2 regions of the Kitasatospora sp. CM 4170 genome follow, and region 2 is predicted to be linked to the other one. Evidence: riboswitches for the same ligand, from Rfam matches in the RefSeq annotation. Region 2 holds a riboswitch; the other holds the start of a gene.

Region 1 (9,722 bases), 1.6 Mb from region 2:
CGGGGGTCGACAGCGGCGTACAGGAGGTCAACCACGAGGTTGCAGAGGACGATGAAGAAGGCGGCGAGCAGCGTCACGCCGAGGATCTTCGGCAGGTCGTTGTCGGTGATCGCGGAGACCGCGAAGAAGCCGACGCCCTGGAGCGAGAAGACCTGCTCGGTGATCATCGCCCCGCCGAGCAGCAGACCGAGGTCCATGCCGAAGATGGTGACGATCGGGGTGAGCGCGGAGCGCAGCCCGTGCCTGACGACCACCTTGCGCTCGATCAGGCCCTTGGCCCGGGCGGTGCGGATGTAGTCCTCGCTCATCGTCTCCAGCATTCCGGCCCGGGTGAGCCGGGCGTAGAGCGCGGAGTAGAGGAAGGCCAGCGAGATCCACGGGAGGATCAGGTTGCGGGCCCACATCAGCGGGTCGTCGGTGAAGTTGACGTACTGCAGGTTGTCCAGGATCGGCCACTCGTAGCTGAAGAGCGTGAGCAGCAGCGCGCCGGTGAAGAAGACCGGCAGCGAGACGCCGGCCAGCGCGACGCCCATGGAGAGCCGGTCGAAGATCGACTTCGGCTTGAGCGCCGAGATGACACCGGTGGTGACGCCGGAGAGCAGCCAGAGCACCGCCGCGCCGATGGCGAGGGAGATGGTGACCGGGACGCGCTTGGTCAGCTCCGGCCACACCTCCAGGTGGTTCTTGAACGAGTAGCCGAAGCACGGCACGTGGCAGGTGGCCGGTTCCGGGCCGAACTTGTACTCTGCGCCGCTGACCAGGGACTTCAGGAAGTGCCAGTACTGGGCGTACAGCGGCTGGTCGAAACCGAGGTTCTTCTTGACCGCGGCGATCGCGTCGGGCGAGGGGTTCTTCCCGATGTACTGCGCGGCCAGCTGGTCGGTCGTCTCACCGGCCAGGCGCGGGAGCAGGAAGAAGATCGCGAAGGTGACCGCGCTGACCACCAGCAGCAGCACCGCGGCCGCGAGGATCCTGCGGATGATGTAGGCAAACACAGTTGGGCGGCTCCGGCGGCCCGCCGCCGTCCGGGATCCTCCGGACGGCGGCGGGCGCCGCTGCCTTCACCTGCCTTCAGGGATTGCGGAGCCAGGCTCTTACTTGGTGGTGCCGATGTTCAGGTAGTCGTACTCACCCGAGAAGGCCGGCGTCGAAGCGAGGTTGGTGGCGCTGTCCGGGCGGTACAGGAAGACCTTGAAGTCGGTCAGCGGGACGTAGACGGCCTGCTCCATGACCTTCTTGTCGATCTGGGCGTAGATCTTCTCGCGGGCCGCCCGGTCCGGGTTGACCGCGGCCTCGTCGAGCAGCTTGTTGACCTCGGGGTCGTTCAGCTGGGCGAGGTTGCTGTTGCCGGAGGCCTTGATCGCGCGGCCGTCGACGATCTGCTGCAGGAAGCCGTAGCCGGTCGGCCAGTCGGCACCCCACTGCATCATCATCAGACCGATGTTGTGGTCCTGGGTGAACTGCGGGGCACCGGCGCTGTCGGTGAGGTACTTGCCCTGCGGGAACTGCTGGATCTCGGCGTTGATGCCGACCTTCTTCAGCGCGGCCTGGATCGAGGTCGCCGCGGCGACCTCGGTGGCGCGCTCGGTGCGGGCGGTCAGGACGGTGCTGAAGCCGTCGGGCTTGCCACAGGCCTTGAGGGCCTCCTTGGCCTTGGCCTCGTCGCCCTTGTTGTCCTTGGACTCGTAGAGGTTGAAGTCCTGGTGGCCCGGGATGTCCGGCGGGAGCACCGTGTTGGCGACCGAGCCGCGGATCGGGCCGCCGAGCGCGGTCTGCACCGACACCTTGTCGATCGCGTACTGGACGGCCTTGCGGCAGTCGAGGTTGTCGAACGGCGCGACCTTGGTGTTGATCGCGGTGTAGACCAGGCGGCCGCCGTAGGCGTTGTCGGTCTTGGCCTTGAGCTTCGGGTCGCGCAGGATCTGCGCCTGGGTCTGCGGGTCGACACCGGCACCGACGAGGTCCACCTGGGCGTTGCCCGCCAGCAGGTCCTTGTCGACGGTGGCCTGGTCGATGTTCATCTTGAGCACGAGCTTGTCCGCGAGCTGCTTGCGGATCGGGTCGCTGCCCTTGTCCCAGTTGGTGTTCGGCACCAGGACGGCCTGCTTGCCGTCCTCGTAGCTCTCGAACTTGTAGGTGCCCGAGGAGACCACGTGCTTGACGTAGTCGGCGCCGGTGTCCTTGGCCTGCGGGACGGGCGCGGTCTGCGGGGCGCTCACCAGGTAGTCGAAGTCCGCGAAGGCGTGCTTCAGGTGGAAGACGATGGTCAGGTCGTCCGGCGTCTCGATCGACTTCAGGTCGCCGGTCTTGTCCTTGTACGGACCCTCGTACGGGGTCTCGTTGTCGACCAGCAGCTCCTTGAAGTACGTCGGGCCGTTGGAGTTCACGTCCGGCGCGAAGTTGGAGCGCTCCACGGCGTACTTGACGTCCTTGGAGGTGATCGGGGTGCCGTCGTCGTACTTCAGGCCCGCGCGCAGCTTGTACGTCCAGGACAGGCCGTCCGCGCTGGGCTTGCCCAGGGACTCGGCGAGGTCCGGGACCAGCTTGTTGCCCTCCTCGCCGGCGGCCGGCTGGAAGGTGGTCAGCGGACGGGCGTACAGGCGGGAGAAGTTGTAGATGTACGCGTAGTACGTGTTGCCGGGGTCGAGGGAGTCCGGCGTACCGCGCATCTCGAAGGTGACGGTGCCGCCCTTCTTGTCGGAGGCGTTGACGATGCCCTTGGTGGCCGCGTCGGCACCGGCGCCGGCACTGCTGCCGGACGCGGAGGAGGAGCTGTCGCCGCTCTTCGAGCTGGAGGAGCAGCCGGTGACGACCAGGACCGCGGCAGCGGCCGCGGCGGTCAGCGCGACGGTACGGGACCTACGCATGGGTGAGATCAACCCCTTGAGGAAGTGGAGGCGAAACGAAGGGTCCTGACGCTTGGTCAGTTGCTCTTGGGATCGAGGGCGTCACGCAGCCCGTCGCCGAGCAGGTTGAAGGCGAGCACGGTGAGGAAGATCGCCAGACCGGGGACCACCATGTACTGGGGGTCCACCTGGTAGTACTTGATCGCGTCGTTGAGCATCCCGCCCCAGGAGGCCTGCGGGGCCTGGATGCCGACACCGAGGAAGCTGAGCCCCGCCTCGAAGAGGATGTTGGTCGGGATCAGCAGGGTCGAGTAGACCAGGATCGGACCGACCAGGTTCGGCAGCAGCTCCTTGAACAGGATGAACGGCCCGCGGGCGCCCAGGCTGCGGGCGGCGTAGACGAACTCGCGCTCGCGCAGCGAGAGGGTCTGGCCGCGCACGATCCGGCCCATGTAGGGCCAGTTGAAGAAGCCGATCACGAAGATCAGCACCATGATGTGCAGCGGGAGGCCGTGCAGGCCGAACGCGCCGCCCTGGAGCGAGGCGGAGATCGCGATGGCGAAGAGCAGCAGCGGGAAGGCGAGGAACACGTCCATCACCCGGCTGATCAGGGTGTCCACCCAGCCGCCGTAGTAACCGGCCATCACGCCGAGCACGGTGCCGATGGTGTTGGAGAGCAGGGTCGCGCCGAAGGCGACCAGCAGGGAGACCCAGGAGCCCTCGATGATGCGGGAGAGCAGGTCGCGGCCCTGCAGCGGGTCGATGCCCAGCGGGTGGTCGGCGCTCATGCCGCCCCAGTCGCCCATCGGCAGGCCGCCGAGGTTGGCGTCCAGCAGGTCCTGGTTGAGCGCGTCGGGGTCCAGGCCGAAGACCGACTCGATCGGCTTGGCCAGCACGGCGAGCAGGATCAGCAGGATCACCACGACGCCGCCGGCGACGGCGGCCTTGTCCCGCTTGAAGCGGGTCCAGGCGATCTGGCCGAGCGAGCGGCCCTCGATCTTCTTGGCCGGGCTGGCGGCGGCGTCTGCCTCCGGCTCGTTCCCGGCGGTCTTGGTGAGTGCGGTCATGGTCAGTTCGGTCCCCTCGCCGACGGTGGCCGGCCCACGGGTGCCGGTCGCCGGATCGGCGGTACGGCTGGTGCGGACGTGCGGAGGTACGGACATGCGGAGGTACGGGTGCGGTGGATCTCGGCGGTACGTCGTGCGGTGCTGCGTGCGCGGGTACTGCCGCCACGCGGGATGGGCATCGCGTGGATCAAGCTGTCCGCCTGCGCGTTCGCCTTTGTGAGGCGCCAACCACGCGCGGTGCGTTGTTGCAGAACTCTCTGCCATCCGAACTGGCTTGCGCCAGCCCTGCCAACCGACAGATGCCCAACTGTGATCTGTCGAGATGCACCTCCCGAATCACCGGCATATCCCTCTTCACACAGCTGTACCAGGCATGTCAAGATGCCTGCCAGGACTTTCCCGGAAATCGTCCGGATATGCGCGAAGGCCGGTCTGACATCACGTCAGACCGGCCTTCGTCGGCGGGTTTTGCGGATCAGCGCCCGGGGTAGCCGGGCCACGGCTGCTGCGGCGGCGGCTGCCCCTGCCAGCCCTGCGCGGGCGGCTGCGTCCCGTAGGCGTAGCCCGGACCGGCCTGCGAGGGGTACGGCGGCGGGGGCACCGGCGGGTACGGCCCGGTCGCCGGCCGGCCCTGGCCGCCCGCCTCGCGGTCGTAGAACGGCCGTGCGTTGGCGCGCATCCAGAGCGCCACCGGGTCGTACTCGTCCCCCATCGCCACCGTGGAGACGGCCAGCCCCTCCGGCGCGACCGCGATCGCCCGCTGCATCAGCGCCCGGACGGCCTCCACGGTCGGCGGCGAACTCTCGTACAGGTCCAGCCCGATGGCCAGGTAGGGCTCCCCCACCGAGGGCTGCACCCAGGCCCGGCGGAGCGAGCGGACCGCTCGCACCTCGACCGCCTGCCGCTCCAGCAGCGCGAAGAACTGCTGCGCCGGCACCTGGGGCTCACTCAGCTTCAGCGGCCCGGCCGGCAGCCGGTCCAGTCCGGCCGCGATCCGCCGCAGGTCCGCCCAGGGCACCCCGACGCCGCCGCCCGGGGCGTGCGGATTCAGCCAGAGGCCCCAGCGGGTCCGGTAGAGCGAGGCGGCGATCTCGCGCCCGGAGATCACTTCGTGCGCCCGCGTCCAGCCGGAGGCCGCGAGCTGCTCGGGCGAGGTGACCGCCGGCGCGTAGCCGTGGCCGCTGATCTCCATGTTCCCGTACTGGGCGTCCGGGCTCCCCGGCGTCCCGTGCCAGAGCAGCATCCAGACCTGGCCGTCGGCCAGCGCCTGCAGCAGCGCCTCGTACGCCTCCCAGCGTTCCGGCGCGACCTCGCGCAGGGCGTGCTCCAGGGCCCTCGGATCCGCGCCGGGGCGCCCGGCGGGTGCCTGGCCCCAGGGCCCCGGTGCACCGCCCGCTACCGCTCCCGCACTCATGCGCCCACCTCGCTGCGCCTCTTCTTCCCTCACCTGGCCGCCGGCCGCGGCGGAGTGTCTGCACGCACCCTATGGGGCGCCACCGACCACCGCCATGCCGACGTGCCTGCCTGGCCCCTCCGACCCTTGCGCGGGCCGCCCGACCGCGGGCGGGGAGGGGTGCGTCACATCCGTGTGTAGAACGGCTGGACCCGGTTGAGCAACCACTCGACCACGGGGTCCTCCGCGAGGTCGAGCAGCACGAGGTGGACGCCGCCCGGCAGCGGCGCGGTTCCCAGGGCCCGGCCCAGCGCCCCGTTCACCGCGGCCGGGTCGGCCGGGGCCGCCGGGTCCAGCTGGACGCCGACGAACATCACGGTGGGCTCGCCCTCGACACTGGCCAGCGCCCGCCGGGCGGTCAGCACGCCCGGCAGCGCCGAGAGCTCCGAGCGGCAGGCGGCCAGGAAGGCCTCCGGGTCCTCGCCGGGCACCGGCTCGCGCAGCGCCACCCGCCCGCCGGTCGGCGCGTCCGGGGCCTCCCAGCGGTCGTCACGGGGCCCGCGCCGCAGCTCGGCCACGCCCTGCGGCGGCACCGGGATGCCGACCGCCGCCTCCGGGTTCACCGCGATGCCCACGCCCAGCGGCAGTCCGCGGGCGAACTCCCAGACCGGCGCGATCGCGAAGGGCATCCCCGGGGCCTGCTGCAGGAACACCTCCTGCGAGGAGAAGACCGGCACGTACGGGTCACCGGCCAGCTCGATGGTCGGCAGGTCCAGTGCCTGGCCCTGCGGGTCGGCCCCGGCCGGCAGCGGGATCCACACCTGGCTGCGGGCCAGCACCTCGATCACCCGCGGGGTCGCGCCCGGATCGCCGAGCGCGGCGGTGAGCACCTGCTCCAGCTCGTTGGCGGGCCACCCGCCGCCCGGCGGCGCCGACTCCGGGCCGCCCCACCCCTGCTGCTGCTCCACCGGGTACCCCATGTGCCCCTAGTACCGCCTCACTGGCTCGTCGACGCGTGCAGCCTAGCGGGCCGACCGGGGCCCCTCTCCCGCCCGGGCGCCGGACGTGCCATGATGTGCGCGGCCACGCGTTCCCGCGGCGGCCGCTCCCAAACTCCATACCGGCCGCTCGAACCCGCGCGGGAGAGTCCGGAGTGCCCCCGACGGGCGGCACAGCCGGCGCCGAAGGAGCAAGTCCTCCCCGGAATCTCTCAGGCCCCCCTACCGCACGGGTTAGGCAGATCTGGAAAGCGGCGCACGGCCATGTCGCGCGCCCACCCACGGTGCAAGCCGCCATGCTGTCCTGTTAGCTGGAAACAGCTGCGGGCCCGTGTTGCGGTGAAGCTCTCAGGTTCGACGACAGATGGGGAGACCCAGCCGCCGCATGCCCGCGCGCAGGCCAGGTCCCTCCCCGAGCGGGGGCCGGTCCGGCGTGCGCACCCCTGAGTGCCCAGACCGAGGAGTTCCAGGCCATGTCGTCCCTCCGCCTCACCGCGCTCGACGCGCTGCACCGCCGTCTCGGCGCCACCATGACCGACTTCGCCGGCTGGGACATGCCGCTGCGTTACGGCAGCGAGCGCGAGGAGCACCTCGCCGTCCGCACCAAGGCCGGTCTGTTCGACCTCTCCCACATGGGCGAGATCACCGTCACCGGCCCGCAGGCCGGCGAGATGCTGGACCACGCGCTGGTCGGCTTCGTCTCCGCGCTCGGCGTGCTCCGCGCCCGCTACACCATGATCTGCGCCGAGGACGGCGGCATCCTGGACGACCTGATCGTCTACCGCCTGCGCGAGGACGCCTTCCTGGTCGTCGCCAACGCCTCCAACGCCCAGCTGGTGCTCGACGAGCTGATCGCCCGCGCCAAGGGCTACGACGCCGTCGTCACCGACGACCGCGACACCTACGCGCTGATCGCCGTCCAGGGCCCGGAGGCCACCGGCATCCTGGCCGCCACCACCGAGGCCGACCTGCCCGGCCTCAAGTACTACGCCATCCTCCCGGCCCAGGTGGCCGGCCGCGACGTGCTGCTCGCCCGCACCGGCTACACCGGCGAGGACGGCTTCGAGATCTTCTGCAACCCGGGCGACGCCGAGCAGGTCTGGAACGCCCTGACCGAGGCCGGCGCCGAGCGCGGCCTCGTCCCCTGCGGCCTGTCCTGCCGCGACACGCTGCGCCTGGAGGCCGGCATGCCGCTGTACGGGCACGAGCTCTCCACCGAGCTGACCCCGTTCGACGCCGGCCTCGGCCGGGTGGTCCGCTTCGACAAGACCACCAACGACGGCGCGTTCGTCGGCCGGAAGGCGCTGGAGAAGGCCGCCGCCGAGGCCGAGGCCAACCCGCCGCGGGTGCTGGTCGGCCTGGTCTCCGAGGGCAAGCGGGTGCCGCGCGCCGAGTACACCGTGGTCTCCACCGAGGGCGAGCCGATCGGCCGGATCACCTCCGGCGCCCCCTCCCCCACGCTGGGCAAGCCGATCGCGATCGCGTACGTGGACGCGGCGCACGCCGCCCCCGGCACCACCGTCGCGGTGGACGTGCGCGGCAAGCACGAGCCGGTCCAGGTCGTGGCGCTGCCGTTCTACAAGCGCGCCCGCTGACCCCTTCCCCCTTCCCGAGGCGTGTCCGGCCGACGGGCCGCTTCGTCGTACCCGCTTCCCATCCTGGAGAATGACGCCATGAGCAACCCCCAGCACCTGCAGTACACCAAGGAGCACGAGTGGCTGACCGCCGCCGAGGACGGTGTCTCCACGGTCGGCATCACCGCCCACGCGGCCGACGCGCTCGGTGACATCGTCTACGTGCAGCTGCCCGAGGTCGGCGACACCGTGACCGCCGGTGAGACCTGTGGCGAGCTGGAGTCGACCAAGTCGGTCAGCGACCTGTACTCCCCGGTCACCGGTGAGGTCACCGAGGTCAACCAGGACGTCCTGGACGACAACTCGCTGGTCAACAGCGCCCCGTTCGAGGGCGGCTGGCTGTTCAAGGTGCGCGTCGAGGCCACCGACGAGCTGCTGAGCGCCGCCGAGTACGACGCGCTGACCAACCCGCAGGCCTGAGCCCCCGCCGGGGCGGCCGCCGCACCGCGGCCGCCCCGGCGCCGGCCCCGCCCTCCCGTACTCCCTCCTCCCGGGAAGACCACACCATGACGGTTCTCAACCAGTCCCTGCACGCCCTCGACCCGGAGATCGCCGCCGCGGTCGACGCCGAGCTGCACCGCCAGCAGACCACCCTGGAAATGATCGCCTCCGAGAACTTCGCCCCGGTGGCGGTCATGGAGGCCCAGGGTTCGGTGCTGACCAACAAGTACGCCGAGGGCTACCCCGGCCGCCGCTACTACGGCGGCTGCGAGCACGTCGACGTCGTCGAGCAGATCGCGATCGACCGGATCAAGGCCCTGTTCGGCGCCGAGCACGCCAACGTCCAGCCGCACTCCGGCGCGCAGGCCAACGCCGCCGCCATGTTCGCCCTGATCCAGCCGGGCGACACCATCCTGGGCCTGAGCCTGGCCCACGGCGGCCACCTGACCCACGGCATGAAGATCAACTTCTCCGGCAAGCTCTACAACGTGGCCGCGTACCACGTGGACGAGAAGTCCGGCCAGGTCGACATGGCCGAGGTCGAGCGCCTCGCCAAGGAGCACCAGCCGAAGCTGATCATCGCCGGCTGGTCCGCCTACCCGCGCCAGCTGGACTTCGCCGAGTTCCGCCGCATCGCGGACGAGGTCGGCGCCCTGCTGATGGTCGACATGGCGCACTTCGCCGGCCTGGTCGCCGCGGGCCTGCACCCCAACCCGGTGCCGTTCGCGGACGTGGTCACCACCACCACCCACAAGACCCTGGGCGGCCCGCGCGGCGGCGTCATCCTCTCCAAGGCCGAGTGGGCCAAGAAGATCAACTCCGCGGTCTTCCCCGGCCAGCAGGGCGGTCCGCTGGAGCACGTGATCGCCGGCAAGGCGGTCGCCTTCAAGGTCGCGGCCTCGGAGGAGTTCAAGGAGCGCCAGCAGCGCACCCTGGACGGTGCCCGCATCCTCGCCGAGCGCCTGCTCCGGGCGGACGTCGCCGAGGCCGGTGCCTCCGTGCTCTCCGGCGGCACCGACGTGCACCTGGTCCTGGTCGACCTGCGCAACAGCCAGCTCGACGGCCAGCAGGCCGAGGACCGCCTGCACGAGGTCGGCATCACGGTCAACCGCAACGCCATCCCGAACGACCCGCGCCCGCCGATGGTCACCTCCGGCCTGCGGATCGGCACCCCGGCGCTGGCCACCCGCGGCTTCCAGGCGGAGGACTTCCGCGAGGTCGCCGACATCATCGCCGAGGCCCTGAAGCCGGCCTTCGACGAGACCGTCGCCGCCGCGCTGAAGGCCCGGGTCACCGCCCTCGCCGAGAAGTACCCGCTGTACCCGAACCTCTGACCCGACCGT
Region 2 (9,722 bases):
GTGTACCGCTCCACCACCAGGCGCACCCGCTCGATCGGGGCCAGGTACTTGCGGACCACCGGCCTCTCCTCGCGGAGCGTCACCTCCTCCACCGCCTCGGCGATCTCCTTGTCGGTGAGCGCGGCCCGCTCCGCCTCGCCGACCGGCATGCGCTCGACCCGGACCCGCTCGCGCACCACCGGCACCCGGCGCTCCACCGGTTCGCTGGTGACGTACTTGCGCAGCTTCGCGGTGCCGAGCACGTGCCACTCGGTGGTGATGTCCAGCCGCTCCTCGCGGCAGGTGATCTCCACGGGGGCGGCGGGGGCCGTCGTGTCCGGGCCGGCCGCCGTCGTCGTCGTGACGGGCACGGCCGGGGCGGTCGGGACCGAGACCTGCGGACGCGGCTCGGGGGTCGCGGGTGCTGTCGGTGTCGCGGGTGTTGCCGGTGTCGCCGGTGTCGCCGGGGCGGCGGCCGGTGCGGTGCTGTCGAGGGTCCGCACGTGGGCCTCCGTGGCGGGTTCGGACGGCTTGCCGAGGTCGGCCGCCGGGGTGGTGTGGTGGGCGGGGGCGGCCGTGTCGGCCGAGTGGAGCGCGGACGGCTTGGTGGTGGCCGCGGCAGTGCCGGCGGCCGCGGCGGTACCGGTGGCCGCGGCGGTACCGGCGGCCGCGGCCGGGCCGGCGGGCACGGTGCCGAAGTCCAGGTCGGCGGGCTGCGAGCCGGAACCCGCGCCGTTCGACGGGCTGCCGTCCACCGGGGTGTCCAGCCCGTAGTAGCGGTACAGCTGGAGCTCCTGGGCCGGCGACAGGTGCTGGCCCACGCCGAAGTCCGGTGACTCCTTCACCAGCGACTTGTCGTACGGCACCCTCAGCTCGTCGCCGGAGAACTCGCTCGTGGTCAGGGGGACGAAGGCGTCCCGGCCGAAGATGCCGGTCCGGACGGCGGCCCACTCGGGCTGCCCGGTGGCGTCGTCCAGGTACACCTCGTCGACCGTGCCGATCTTGTCTCCGTTGCGGTCGACCGCCTTGTGGCCGATGAGGTCCCGGGGGTCGATATCGGTCTGCACTCTTTCCTCCAGTGCGCTGCGCCTGCGGAACTCCCGCGGGCCGGCGGCCGGCCCGCCCGTCCGACACCGCCACTTCACACCAAAAGCCATGAACCGGACGCCCGCGACCGGGGAACCGCCGGACGGGCCCCGTGCTGCTCCGTACGGGTCACCCGTGCGGCGGTCGAGTGACCCGGCACACCCGTGATCGAACGGCCTCCCGCTGGTACCCTGGGCGCGACCGCCGAGCCCGCTCGGGAGAGTCCCCGACATCGGAAGTCGCTGGTCGGGGCGCCGAAGGAGCAACTCCTCCCCGGAATCTCTCAGGCATCCGTACCGTGTGGGATAGGTCACTCTGGAAAGCAGGGCAGGACCGCCGGCGAGGGAGCCGACGGGAACCACCCTCACCGACGGTGCAAGCCGACGGGTCGCCCCCGCGCCCCGTGCGGGCGAAGCTCTCAGGTCCCGATGACAGAGGGGGAGGCCTGTCGGGTTCGCCCGTCCGGGCCGATCCGCTGTTGTCCGCAGCGGCGAAGCCGCCCGGCGTGCGTACCCCCGCCGGTCCGTGACCAGGAGGCCTCGACCACATGAACGCCCAGCCGAACGCGGGACGCCCCACCGGCGCCTCGACCCTCACCGAACTTGAGCTGGCCAGCCCCTTCGAGAACCGCCACATCGGCCCCGACGCCGCCGCGCAGGAGAAGATGCTGGCGCAGGTCGGCTACGGCTCGCTGGACGAGCTGGCCGCCACCGCCGTGCCCGAGGCGATCCGCTCCATCACCGGGCTGGACCTGCCCGCCGGCCGCAGCGAGGCCCAGGTCCTGGCCGAGCTGCGCGAGCTGGCCGGCCGCAACCAGGTGCTCCAGCCGATGATCGGTCTGGGCTACTACGGCACCTTCACCCCGCCGGTGGTCCTGCGCAACGTCCTGGAGAACCCGGCCTGGTACACCGCGTACACGCCGTACCAGCCGGAGATCTCGCAGGGCCGCCTGGAGGCGCTGCTCAACTTCCAGACCGTGGTCTCCGACCTGACCGGCCTGCCCACCTCCGGCTCCTCGCTGCTGGACGAGGGCACCGCGGCCGCCGAGGCCATGGCGCTGGCCCGCCGCGTCACCAAGGTCAAGGGCGGCGTCTTCCTGGTCGACGTCGAGACCCTGCCGCAGACCATCGCGGTGATCAACACCCGCGCCGTGCCGACCGGTGTCGAGGTCGTCGTCGCCGACCTGTCCGGGGGCATCCCGGCCGAGGTCGCCGAGCGCGGCGTCTTCGGCGTGCTGCTGCAGTACCCGGGTGCCACCGGTGTGGTCCGTGACCTCACCGCCGTCATCGAGCAGGCGCACGGCCTCGGTGCGGTCGTCGCCGTCGCCGCCGACCTGCTGGCGCTGACCCTGCTGAAGTCCCCGGGCTCGCTGGGCGCCGACATCGCCTGCGGCACCTCGCAGCGCTTCGGTGTGCCGATGGGCTTCGGCGGTCCGCACGCCGGCTACCTCTCGGTGCGCGCCGAGTACGCCCGTTCGCTCCCGGGCCGCCTGGTCGGCGTCTCGGTCGACGTCGACGGCAACCGCGCCTACCGCCTGGCGCTGCAGACCCGTGAGCAGCACATCCGCCGGGAGAAGGCCACCAGCAACATCTGCACCGCCCAGGTGCTGCTGGCCGTGATGGCCTCGATGTACGCCGTCTACCACGGCCCGGACGGTCTGGCCGACATCGCCCGCCGCACCCACCGCTACGCCGCCGCCCTCGCCGAGGGCCTGCGGGCCGGCGGCGTCGAGCTGCTGCACGGCGAGTTCTTCGACACCGTGACCGCGGTCGTCCCCGGCCGCGCCGCCGAGATCGCCGCCGCCGCGCGCGCCAACGGCATCAACGTGTACCAGGACGGCGAGGACCGGATCTCGGTCTCCACCGACGAGACCACCACCCGCGAGCACCTGGCGGGCGTCTGGGCCGCCTTCGGCGTCGAGGGCGTGGAGGTCGCGGAGAGCGCCGACGCGCTGCCGGCCGCGCTGCTGCGCGAGGACGAGTACCTGACCCACCCGGTCTTCCACAGCCACCGTTCCGAGACCGCCATGCTGCGCTACCTGCGCCGCCTGTCGGACCGCGACTACGCGCTGGACCGCGGCATGATCCCGCTGGGCTCCTGCACCATGAAGCTCAACGCGACCACCGAGATGGAGCCGGTGACCTGGCCGGAGTTCGGCCAGCTGCACCCGTTCGCACCGATCGACCAGGCGCAGGGCTTCCTGACCCTGATCCGCCAGCTGGAGCAGCAGCTGGTCGAGGTGACCGGCTACGACGCCGTCTCGATCCAGCCGAACGCCGGCTCCCAGGGCGAGCTGGCCGGCCTGCTGGCCGTCCGCGCCTACCACCACGCCAACGGCGACACCCAGCGCGACGTCTGCCTGATCCCGTCCTCCGCACACGGCACCAACGCCGCCTCCGCGGTGATGGCCGGCATGCGCGTGGTCGTGGTGAAGACCCTGGTCGACGGCGACGTCGACGTCGAGGACCTCAAGGCCAAGATCGAGCAGCACCGGGACAGCCTGTCGGTGCTGATGGTCACCTACCCGTCCACCCACGGCGTGTACGAGACCCAGATCACCGAGATCTGCGGCATGGTGCACGAGGCCGGCGGCCAGGTGTACGTCGACGGCGCCAACCTCAACGCCCTGGTCGGCCTGGCCAAGCCGGGCAAGTTCGGCGCGGACGTCTCGCACCTGAACCTGCACAAGACCTTCTGCATCCCGCACGGCGGCGGCGGCCCGGGCGTCGGCCCGGTCGCGGTGCGCGCGCACCTCGCGCCGTACCTGCCCAACCACCCGCTGCAGGAGGAGGCCGGCCCGGCCACCGGCGTCGGCCCGATCTCGGCCGCGCCGTGGGGCTCGGCGGCGATCCTGCCGATCTCCTGGGCGTACGTCCGGCTGATGGGCGGCGAGGGCCTCAAGCGCGCCACCCAGGTGGCGGTGCTGAACGCCAACTACATCGCCAAGCGCCTGGCCCCGCACTTCCCGGTGCTCTACACCGGCCCCGGCGGCCTGGTCGCGCACGAGTGCATCATCGACCTGCGCCCGCTCACCAAGGAGACCGGCGTGACGGTGGACGACATCGCCAAGCGCCTGATCGACTACGGCTTCCACGCGCCGACGATGTCCTTCCCGGTGGCCGGCACGCTGATGATCGAGCCGACCGAGTCCGAGGACCTGCACGAGATCGACCGGTTCTGCGACGCGATGATCGAGATCCGCGCCGAGATCGAGAAGGTCGGCTCGGGCGAGTGGGCGGCGGACGACAACCCGCTGCGCAACGCCCCGCACACCGCCGCCGCGCTGGCCGGCGACTGGGCGCACGGCTACAGCCGCCAGGAGGCCGTCTTCCCGGCGGGCGTGAACCCGGCGGACAAGTACTGGCCGCCGGTCAGCCGGATCGACGGCGCGTACGGCGACCGCAACCTGGTCTGCTCCTGCCCGCCACTGGACGAGTACGGCGTCTGACGTAGGACGGCGTCCGATCCCGGACGGGAGACGGCAGGGCCCCGGCGGAACGATCCGCCGGGGCCCTGCCCGTTGCTCCGTTCGTGTGGCGGCTGCCCCCGCCGACGGCCGTCAGGCCGCGTGGGCGACGGGGCGGCGCGGGGCGATCACCCGGCCGTCGGGCAACAGTTCCCCCGTGTCCTCGAACATCAGGACGCCGTTGCAGAGCAGGCTCCAGCCCTGCTCCGGGTGGCAGGCCACCGGCACGGCCGCCTCGCGGTCCTCGGACTCGGCCGATGGGCACTCAGGACGGTGCTGGCACATACGCGTACCCTCGCTTCGCTCTGCGATCCTCCCCGTGATGCGGCGCCCTCGGGTGGCCGTCGGGAGCCGCCGCGGTAGTCGGATCCTGTCCGGCGCCGGAGCAGGTGTGGACCGGCGCTCAAGTGGGTAGGACAGGTGGTCCTTCCACGCTGGTTCCCAGTGTCGGCATCCCGGGACGCTCGCGCAGCAATTCGGTGACATGGGCCACAAGCGGCGGGCAGAGATCACCCGTTCAGGTGGCTTCGGCCGGAAATCGCGCCCGGACGGGCCATCCGGCGGCTGGCCCAGGAGGGCTATGCCCGATGGCCCGTCCGGGTGGGGCGGGCGAAACGAGTGGCGGGGGTGACGGGTGGCGGAGGTGTCGCTCGGGACCCGCCCGGGGCGGGGGTCGCCCGGGCGGGCCCGGCGGTGGGGGGATGGCTCAGGGGGAACCGAGCAGCAACGGGCGGCCGAGCGGCGCCCGGGCCAGGACCGGGAGCAGGTCGGCGGCCGGGTAGGCGCGGTGCGCGGTGACCCCGAGCGGGGCGGGTGCCAGCGGGATCAGCAGGTCCCCCTCCGGCCCGCCGTCCGGGCCGTGCAGCCAGAGCGCCGTCGCGTACTGCCCCGGGAAGGTCAGCAGCCGGGGCTGCCGGCGGGCCCGGGAGGTCTGGGCGAGCTGCCAGGCCTGGCGCAGCGCCCGCACCGTGGAGTCCAGGTACGGGCCGGCGGTGAAGTGGGAGAAGGTGTGGCCCTCGACGCCCTGCACCACCTCGGCCGCGGCGGCCACCTCCGCCCCGTCCTTGATCAGGAAGCGCCAGCCCGTGCGCCGGGCGGCGGCGAGCTCGGGGCGCGGCCCGTCCAGGACGTGGACCGCGAGCGGATGCGCGGGCAGCAGCGGGCCGGCCGGATGGCGCAGCGCGGCGGCGGCGGGCTGGCGCAGCGCGGTCTCCGAGTCGAGCGCGGCGAGGACCGCGCGCAGGGCGCTGGGCGGGGGCTGGGGGGTCTGCAGAGTCATGGCGGGGTCGCCTCTCCGTGCGAGATCGGCGTGCGAGTGCGGCATACCGGCGGGGCGCGGTGTGCGTCGGTGACGGGACCTGGCCGTGTCCGGTTGTGCATGATCGCGGTGCGGGCGCGGTCGCTTCCGTCGACGAGGGTTTCGGAGCGGTAGCGGGCCGGCCTGGGCGCAGTGCGAATTCTATCGAACAGGTGCGCAGGGTGACCTGTTTATCACAGGCCGTGGCGCCGGGCAAGTCGGCAGATGTGCTGAAAGACCATCAGTTTCCTTGCTTTGCAAGCCGTTCGAACCAATCGGGTATCGATCTTCGGGGTGGGCATGATGCTTGCACGGTCGCTCGGCCGGGCGGCTCAGAGGAGGGGATCATGGGCGAGAAGGTCGTGGCGACGCGGGCGGACCTGTCGGACCGGCAGCTCTACCGCCGCAAGCTCCAGTCCTGTCTCGACGCACTCGGACGGATGCTCCGGGAGGAGCGCTTCGACCGCCCCAGGGCGGTGATGGGCCTGGAGATCGAGCTCAACCTGGCCGACGAGCAGGGCCTGCCCGTGATGCGCAACGCCCAGGTGCTCAGCGCGATCGGCTCCAGCGACTTCCAGACCGAGCTGGGCCAGTTCAACATCGAGGTCAACATCGCGCCGCACCGGCTCTGCGGTCACGTCTTCGAGGAGCTGCGCGAGGAGATCGACACCGGGCTGCGCTACGCCGACCGGCGGGCCGCCGAGGCCGGGGCGCGGATCGTGATGGTGGGCATCCTGCCGACCCTGGAGCACGACCACACCGGGCTGGACGCGATGTCCCACAACCAGCGCTACAGCCTGCTCAGCGACCAGATCCTGGCCGCCCGCGGCGAGGACATCACGCTGGACATCGAGGGCGTCGAGCACCTCCAGCTGGAGTCGATCACCATGGTCGCGGAGGCCGCCGCGACCTCCCTGCAGCTGCACCTGCAGGTCACCCCCGAGCGGTTCTCCTCGGTCTGGAACGCCGCCCAGGCGCTCTGCGGCGTGCAGCTGGCGCTGGGCGCCAACTCGCCCTTCCTGTTCGGGCGCGAGCTGTGGCGGGAGACCCGGCCGGTGCTGTTCCAGCAGGCCTGCGACACCCGTTCGGCGGAGCTCAAGGCGCAGGGCGTGCGCCCGATCACCTGGTTCGGCGAGCGCTGGGTGGACTCGGCGTACGACCTGTTCGAGGAGAACCTGAAGTACTTCCCGGCGCTGCTGCCGATCTGCGACGACGAGGACCCGCTCAAGGTGCTCGCCTCCGGCGGCGTGCCGCGGCTCGCCGAGATGCGGCTGCACAACGGCACCATCTACCGGTGGAACCGGCCGGTGTACGACGTCAGCGGCGGCGTGCCGCACCTGCGGGTGGAGAACCGGGCGCTGCCGGCCGGGCCGACCGTCGCCGACACGCTGGCCAACGCGGCCTTCTACTACGGGCTGGTCCGGGTGCTCGCCGAGCAGTCCCGCCCGATCTGGACCAGGATGCCGTTCGAGCGGGCCGACGAGAACTTCCGGCAGGCCGCGCGGTACGGCATCGACGCCGTCCTCCAGTGGCCGCGGCACGGCCGCGCCGGGCGCGGCGGCGGCCTGGCCGCCGTCCCCGCCGTCGACCTGGTGCTGAACGAGCTGCTCCCGCTGGCCTACCAGGGGCTGGACGAGTGGGGCGTGGAGCCGGCGGACCGGGACCGCTACCTCGGCATCATCGAGCAGCGCTGTCTGCGCCGGGTCAACGGCGCCTCCTGGCAGAGCGCCACCTTCCACCGGCTGCGCGAGCAGTTCGGGATGGACCGGCCGGCCGCGCTGGCGGCGATGACCCGCCGGTACGCCGAGTACATGCGCGCCGGTGAGCCCGTCCACACCTGGCCGGTCGGTTAGGGCCTGTCCGGCCGGGGCCAGGGTCCTGCGAGCCCGTCGGGGTCCGTGCCGGTCGGTGGGCGCTTGACCCGGCCCCGACGCCCTCCTGTGGAAGGATGACCGCTCCGGCGGTCGGCCGACGGCCGGAGCGATGCCGGACCGCTGGAGCACGCCGTGACCACCGCCTCGACCGAACAACCGGAGACCGCGAAGCCGACGCGCCGGCTGCTCGGAGTGGAGCTGCTGACCGTCCTCGGCCTCTCGCTGGGGGCCAGCGGGATCGGCGCGCTGATCAGCTTCACCGGCTCGCTCACCGAGGCGCTGAAGCTCGGCCAGCAGGTCGCGACCCTGAACGCCTCGCGCGCCCCCGGCCGCCCCTGGCTGGACCTCGCCTGGCAGCTCTACTACGTCGCCCGCGGGCTGATGCCGGTCGTCCTGGTCGGCTACCTGCTGGTGCGCGAGGGAACCTCACTGAGGGTGCTCGGCTTCGACCTCGGTCAGAAGCTGCGCGACCTGGGCCGCGGCACCGTCGTCGCGGCCGCGATCGGCGGCTCCGGGCTGGCGCTGTACCTGCTCTCGCAGGCGGCCGGCTACAACCTGACGGTGGCGCCGTCCGGGCTGCCGGACGTCTGGTGGCGGATCCCGGTACTGGTCGCCTCCGCCTGGCAGAACGCCATCCTGGAGGAGGTCGTCGTCCTCGGCTACCTGCTGCGCCGGCTCGGGCAGTTGGGCTGGTCGTGGCCGGCCGCGGTGGTGGCCAGCTCGGTGCTGCGCGGCTCGTACCACCTCTACCAGGGGGTCGGCGGGCTGGTCGGCAACATGGTGATGGGCGTGGTGTTCTGCCTGCTGTACCGGCGGTGGGGGCGGGTGATGCCGCTGGTGGTGGCGCACGCGCTGATCGACACGGTGGCCTTCGTCGGGTACGCCCTGCTGGCCGGGCACGTCAGCTGGCTGCCCACCGGCTGATCGCCGCCCGGGCGAGGGCGGTGCGCGGCGGGCGGGCGAGCAGCCGGTCGACGTGCCGGCGCTCCAGGCCCTGGGCGGGGTCGATCGGGAGCAGCAGGCGGTCGCGGCGGAGGACCGAGCCGCGGACCAGGCGGGGCGGGATCACGTCGTCGACCCAGGCGAACGGGCGGCCGCCGGCGTAGCGCAGCAGCGGGGCCCACTTGTGGGCGGAGAACAGCTCCATCAGCGGTACGCGCGGGTCGCCGGGCTGCGGGACGTAGCCGGTGAAGCGGACCACCGGGAGTTCGGGCAGGCCGATCGCCGGGGCGATGTGGGTGTTGGCCTCCTCCTCCCAGGTGGTGGCCCAGACCAGCTCGTAGCTCCCGGCGAGTTCGCGGAGCCACTCGCCGTGCCGGGCCGAGAGCAGGACGGAGTAGCCGAGCAGGGTGTGGGTGTCGAAGTCGCCGTCCGGGCCGGGACAGACCGGATTGAGCACACCGTCGACGTCCAGGAACAGCAGTGGCTTCGGCATCGGGCCCCCCAGGCGTCACTCCGTCGTTCACCTGGTCGGACGAGCGGCGCCCGCCGGTGGTTGCCCACCGGAGGGCGCAGGCGGGGGAGCACGGGGCGCGTCGACGCCGGTCACGCCGGTCACGCCGGTCACGCCGGGGGTGTCAGCGGTGGGCGTCGGCCGGCGCGACCGGTTCGGCCGCCCCGCCGGACTGCGCGGCCGGGGCGGCGGGGGTGCGCCGGGAGAGCCGGCGGACCTGCGGCTCCAGCAGCACGGCGGCGCTGAGCACCAGGGAGATCGCCGCACACGCCCAGAGCGCGCCGGAGAGGCCGAGGGCGTCGGCGGCCGGTCCGGCCAGCGCCGTGCCGAGCGGGGCCAGTGAGAGCGAGCCGAGCTCGTCGTAGGCGGCGACCCGGGAGAACGCCTCGGCCGGGATCTCCTGCTGGAGCGCGATCATCCAGTTGACGCCGAAGACGGTGACCCCGGCGCCGGACAGGAACATCGCCACCGCCAGGACCGGCAGCGGGGCGGCCACCGCCAGGGCGAGCGCGGGCACGCCGAACAGGAAGACGCCCCAGTTGCCGACCAGCAGGATCCGGCGCGGGT

Evidence for each region. Region 2 has a riboswitch for glycine ahead of gcvP (aminomethyl-transferring glycine dehydrogenase). Riboswitches for the same ligand answer to the same signal wherever they lie in the genome.
Region 1: linked by a shared signal. The riboswitch ahead of gcvT (glycine cleavage system aminomethyltransferase GcvT) and the one ahead of gcvP (aminomethyl-transferring glycine dehydrogenase) in region 2 are both predicted to bind glycine.

The regions. Positions count from the first base shown of each region.
Region 1 covers NZ_CP134877.1:5,900,030-5,909,751, reverse strand. The annotation lists gene RMN57_RS25270 (ABC transporter permease) at 1-995, opposite strand, end outside; gene RMN57_RS25265 (ABC transporter substrate-binding protein) at 1,095-2,867, opposite strand; gene RMN57_RS25260 (ABC transporter permease) at 2,924-3,913, opposite strand; gene RMN57_RS25255 (enhanced serine sensitivity protein SseB C-terminal domain-containing protein) at 4,389-5,327, opposite strand; gene RMN57_RS25250 (enhanced serine sensitivity protein SseB C-terminal domain-containing protein) at 5,492-6,286, opposite strand; glycine riboswitch at 6,436-6,542, shown strand; gene gcvT (glycine cleavage system aminomethyltransferase GcvT) at 6,778-7,899, shown strand; gene gcvH (glycine cleavage system protein GcvH) at 7,978-8,358, shown strand; gene glyA (serine hydroxymethyltransferase) at 8,445-9,713, shown strand.
Region 2 covers NZ_CP134877.1:7,485,866-7,495,587, forward strand. The annotation lists gene RMN57_RS31560 (PRC and DUF2382 domain-containing protein) at 1-1,046, opposite strand, end outside; glycine riboswitch at 1,271-1,374, shown strand; gene gcvP (aminomethyl-transferring glycine dehydrogenase) at 1,613-4,513, shown strand; gene RMN57_RS31570 (DUF5999 family protein) at 4,625-4,816, opposite strand; gene RMN57_RS31575 (hypothetical protein) at 5,238-5,810, opposite strand; gene RMN57_RS31580 (glutamate-cysteine ligase family protein) at 6,176-7,681, shown strand; gene RMN57_RS31585 (CPBP family intramembrane glutamic endopeptidase) at 7,835-8,626, shown strand; gene RMN57_RS31590 (HAD domain-containing protein) at 8,604-9,137, opposite strand; gene RMN57_RS31595 (MFS transporter) at 9,280-9,722, opposite strand, start outside.